DNA from 2 places in the Paenibacillus sp. TY11 genome. Region 2 is predicted to be linked to the other one. Evidence: riboswitches for the same ligand, from Rfam matches in the RefSeq annotation. Region 2 holds a riboswitch; the other holds the start of a gene.
The links. A riboswitch is a leader RNA that binds a small molecule or an ion and turns the genes downstream of it on or off. The one in region 2 is predicted to bind thiamine pyrophosphate.
Positions count from the first base shown of each region.

Region 1: another riboswitch for thiamine pyrophosphate. It lies ahead of AC6EJC_RS20980 (ABC transporter substrate-binding protein); the one in region 2 lies ahead of AC6EJC_RS24210 (ECF transporter S component).

Region 1 is NZ_JCBAIQ010000021.1:63,390-65,752, forward strand. It holds gene AC6EJC_RS20975 (hypothetical protein) at 1-289, shown strand, start outside; gene AC6EJC_RS20980 (ABC transporter substrate-binding protein) at 297-1,340, opposite strand; TPP riboswitch at 1,536-1,645, opposite strand; gene AC6EJC_RS20985 (pyridoxamine 5'-phosphate oxidase family protein) at 1,914-2,348, shown strand.
Region 2 is NZ_JCBAIQ010000030.1:21,602-23,964, reverse strand. It holds gene AC6EJC_RS24220 (polynucleotide kinase-phosphatase) at 1-277, shown strand, start outside; gene AC6EJC_RS24215 (TatD family hydrolase) at 298-1,095, shown strand; TPP riboswitch at 1,138-1,247, shown strand; gene AC6EJC_RS24210 (ECF transporter S component) at 1,548-2,144, shown strand; gene AC6EJC_RS24205 (ABC transporter ATP-binding protein) at 2,144-2,363, shown strand, end outside.

The DNA of each region.
Region 1 (2,363 bases), on a different contig from region 2:
CAACCGCCTTAAAGGCATCTTAGTTTTTGATAGGTTGTGTGGCATTTTTACACACAAGCGCATCTGTTTTTGCGCTTTAGATACTATGACACTAAAGAATAACCAAGTGGAACGAGAACGAAGTGGGCGGAATGGTGCTGTACAAGCGTTAGCGTTCGCCTTTGTACCCAGATTTCAACCTCTGGAAATTCATAAAAGAAATCTGGGTACAACAGCGATGGGAAGCACCATCCGACTGCGTAGTGGCGCTTCGTTCACTTCTCTAATTCAGTCTTATTTAGCGTTTTAACAAATGATCAGCGCTTGGGCAAGAAGTCGTTTGTGAAGGCTTTATCCACTTCCAAAGGTTTACTGAGCAACTTGCGTTCGTACATCCAGTCCGAATAGTTTTGCCATACCTCCGCTTTTTGCACGCCCCATTGCGCGGCATCGTCTTGATAACGCGGGCTTAGCCATTTTTGGCTGGCGAGTACCAATTTTTTGTCCAATTCCGGCACAGCTTTGCTTAAGATATCCGCGGCTTGTTCCGGATGGGCGATGGTGTATTCATAGCCTTGTGCCGTAGCATCCATGAACGCTTTGACTAGCTCGGGATCATTTTTAATCGTCTGTTCATTGCTCACAATCACAGGCGTATAGTAATCGAGGCTTTTGGAATAATCTTTTACATACAGCATATCCAATGGCTCACCCCGAAGTTGAGCCTCGATCCCGGTCCAAGCGTAGAAAATCCAGGCAAAGTCAATATCCCGCTTCACGGCTGTAAAGTAGTCTGCATTGCCCATGTTGACGATCTTTACTTTGCTCACATCGCCTTTTTCTGAATCCATGATGGATTTCATGACCGCTTCTTCTACGGGTGAACCCCAACCGCCGTATTTCTTACCTTCAAAATCTTTCGGGCTTTTAATTCCGCGATCTACCGGGGCTGCGAAGCCAGAGGTATTATGCTGAATCACCGCAGCGATGGATACGAGCGGTACGCCCTGCGTACGAGCTTGTGTAACGCCTTCTTGGTAGCTGATACCAAAAGGTGCAGCATTAGAAGCAACCATTTGATCGGCTCCGCCTGAACCGGGTTGAACAATTTGGACATTCAGGCCCGCTTTTTCGTAAAATCCTTTATCCTTGGCAACATAGAGTCCCGTATGATTCGTATTTGGTGTCCAGTCGAGCACGACTTTAACATCTTTGAGCCCCTTTGTCGGGGTGGACGTTTGAGTGTCGGTAGCGGGAGCCGCCTCTTGGGATGTAGGTGGACTTCCGCCGCAAGCGGTCAGGATCAGGGCCATAAGCCACAGACTGATCAGTCCCAGGCTTAACATTTTCATGCGCTTCATTGTTGTGTTCTCTCCTTTTAATTACCCGTTATCCGTCCAATCAGACAGCTTATGTTCCCCATTTTCATAAAAATAACATCTGCCGGACGCTATCTTTCCAACAACCTAATCTTCAACAAAAAAAAGCGCCCCGAGATTCCGGGACGCTTGCGCTTGTATATACCAAAGTAAGGGATGGTCCTATGTAAAAAAAGGCACATCTTGCTTAAGCATTCCTACGCTGGCATTACCCAGATCAGGTTGTAAGGGTCAGTGTCTTGGGACACACTCTCAGCCGGCCGATTCCAGCACCCCTGGCATTGTATGGTTTAATGGGTTCGTTTATTCGGGTTTACTACGACGATTATATGCCTTGAAGGCAGGTCTGTCCAGCATTGAGGAAGAGATGACGGTTCATTTGTCGAACGACAGGGTACACTTTTACTGTGAGCTAGATCTGAAAATGAACATGAATCAATCAGCACCGATCGGGTCATGTTATTTTCAGAACAGCTGCGTAGGTATATTCAGATGGGCTGGTGTCAAATGGCATGGCCGTAGAAATTCTAATTCGTGAAAAGGAGTTGTTGTACTGTGGGTAAAACGGAAACATTGGATCGCAGCCAACTGGAACAAGCCATTGTGAAGGCTTTGGATAACAACAAATTTTGCTCGTTAGGTACGGTAGAGGGTGGCAAACCGAAAGTACGCTATATGGCCCTTTTTAACGATGGAATGAACATTCATCTGGCGACGGATCGCAAAACGCATAAAGTGGATGAGCTAAAGGACAATCCGAATGCTTATCTGCTATTGGGTTATGAAGTTGGCGGTACGAAGGAAGTCGTAGAAGTGGAGGCTACTGTCCAGATTACAGCTGATGAAGGGCTGCGCAAACAAGTGTGGAACGATTCCTTGAAGGAATGGTTTTCCGGACCGGATGATCCCGATTATGTCATTTTGGACGTGAATCCGACTCGTATTGAGTATGTGGGTCAACAAACTGAGCGCCAGGTGTGGAAGAAATAGAAACGAATATAAATG
Region 2 (2,363 bases):
GATGAAACACCAGGACATGATGATTCAGCCTGCACTCAAGGTGAGAGGCCGCAAGTATTTGCACATCATTTACGGCATGGATTATCTTGCGCCTGAGAATTTAAAGCGCCTGAAGCAGCGACGAACCCGTAAAAAGGAGCGGCATGCCTTGATGGAGGGAGCGCTTGGTATGGAAGGCGTGGAACGTTTCGTACGCAAGGATACAGTGGAGCGTATTCATGAATGCGTGCTTGCGGCGCTGTCGCTGGAATCGGAACCGATTGATCCGAGATTGTAGTTAACAAAGGAGGGATTTAGATGGGTATGGGTACACCGTTGATTGATATTGGTGTGAATTTGATGCACCGTTCGTTTCATGCCGATCGGGAGCAGGTCGTAGAGAGAGCGGCAGCCGTAGGGATTTCACCGCTGATTATTACCGGGACCAGTCTCCGCAGCAGTCGGGAGGCTTCTCAGTATGCAGCACGTTATCCGGGCAAGCTGTATGCGACGGCTGGCGTGCATCCCCATGATGCCAAAGACTGCAATGCGGATACGATTCAGCAGCTCCGCCAGTTGGCGGGTCAGCCGCAGGTCGTATCCATAGGGGAATGCGGACTGGACTATAACCGTGATTTTTCTCCGCGTGATGTGCAGCGCCGATGGTTTGGGGAGCAAATCCAACTGGCGGGTGAGCTGAATATGCCGTTATTTCTGCATGAACGAGATGCGCATGAGGATTTTGTCGCTATGCTGCGGGAGCATCAAGGGCTTGTCGATAAAGCGGTGGTGCATTGTTTTACCGGCACTGCACAGGAATTGCATACGTATGTAGAAATGGGACTGTATATCGGTATTACCGGCTGGATTTGCGACGAACGGCGCGGCAAGCATCTGCGTGAACTGGTCAGGGATATTCCTTTGGACCGCCTGATGATTGAAACGGATGCTCCATTTTTGACCCCGCGTAATCTGCCCGTGAAGCCGAAAGAAGGGCGTAATGAGCCGATTTATCTCGCTCACATTGCTGCTACGGTTGCCGAATGTACAGGCCGAAGCATGATGGAGATCGAAATCGCGACGACGGAGACGGCCAAACGTTTCTTCAGATTATAGGATTGTCAAAGCCATAGATAAGGTATATATTATAGTGAATTAAAAAGCATTGTCGGGAGCTTGAGAAAGTCAGGCTGAGAGGGTGGCCCTTGCCACTGACCGTGAAATCTGATCTGGGTAATGCCAGCGTAGAGAAACTTAGAACACTATACAGGAATGCCGCTTGTTTTGCGGTTGTCGTAGATTCAATGTATGTCCTATAATCAAGCTATACGCCTGCGGGACTGCAAAATGCTACTTACATCCATGGAGCATTTTGCTTTGACCCTGACTTTGGCTTGGTATCAGTGCAGTAGTTTAGTCTACTGGTTATATAAGGCATATCGACGAATGATGTTTTGTATGGTGCTTCACCTTTTACTGCGCATAAAGCTTGCCTGGAGATTCAGCTCCAGACAAGCTTTTTTTATGGCCATGAGGCCGATTTTAATGAAAAAGGGGAGCATATCATAATGAATACTGCTGTAAGAGCGTCCAAAGGGTTGAAGCTGACAGATATTTTGGTCACGATTGTGATATCTGTTGTGTTCGGGTTGGTCTATAAAATATGGGGGCCTGCCTATGATTTGATGAAACCATTCGGTCTGCACGCCGAGCAACTGATGTATGGCATGTGGTTTATGGCAGGCACGTTTGCTTATCTCATCATTCGCAAGCCGGGGGTTGCGATTTTGGCAGAAGTGGCAGCGGCAACGGTCAGTGCTTTTTTGGGAAGCGAATGGGGAATGTCCACCTTGTACTATGGCCTGATCCAAGGCTTGGGAGCAGAGCTGTTCTTTGCGGCTTTTCTGTATCGGAACGCAAACCTGTGGGTCACTTCACTAGCTGCGGCCGGGGCGGCTGTCGCTTCTCTGATTTTAGACTTCAGCTATGGGTATATTGATCAGCTATCGACCTGGAACTATGTTTTGTATATTGGGTTTCGCATGATTGGCAGCATTGTGATTGCCGGAGTATTCGCGTTCTATCTGGCTGAGGCACTGGAGGTAACCGGGGTCACGCGAAGTTTGAGACCTGCAACGGAACAAGATTATAAGGGGTTGGATTGATGAGTTGGGCAACCGAAGATGTGGTGGCTTCGATCACCCGTCTTCGGTTGAAATTCCCCGGTGAGCAGGAGCTGCTTTTTCACAATATGTCTTTGTCTGTCCACAAGGGGGAAAAGCTGCTGCTGCTTGGACCGAGCGGATGCGGCAAATCAACGCTACTTCAAGTGTTAAGTGGTCTGATTCCACGCATGATAGAAGTGCCTATGAAATGGGATGCTG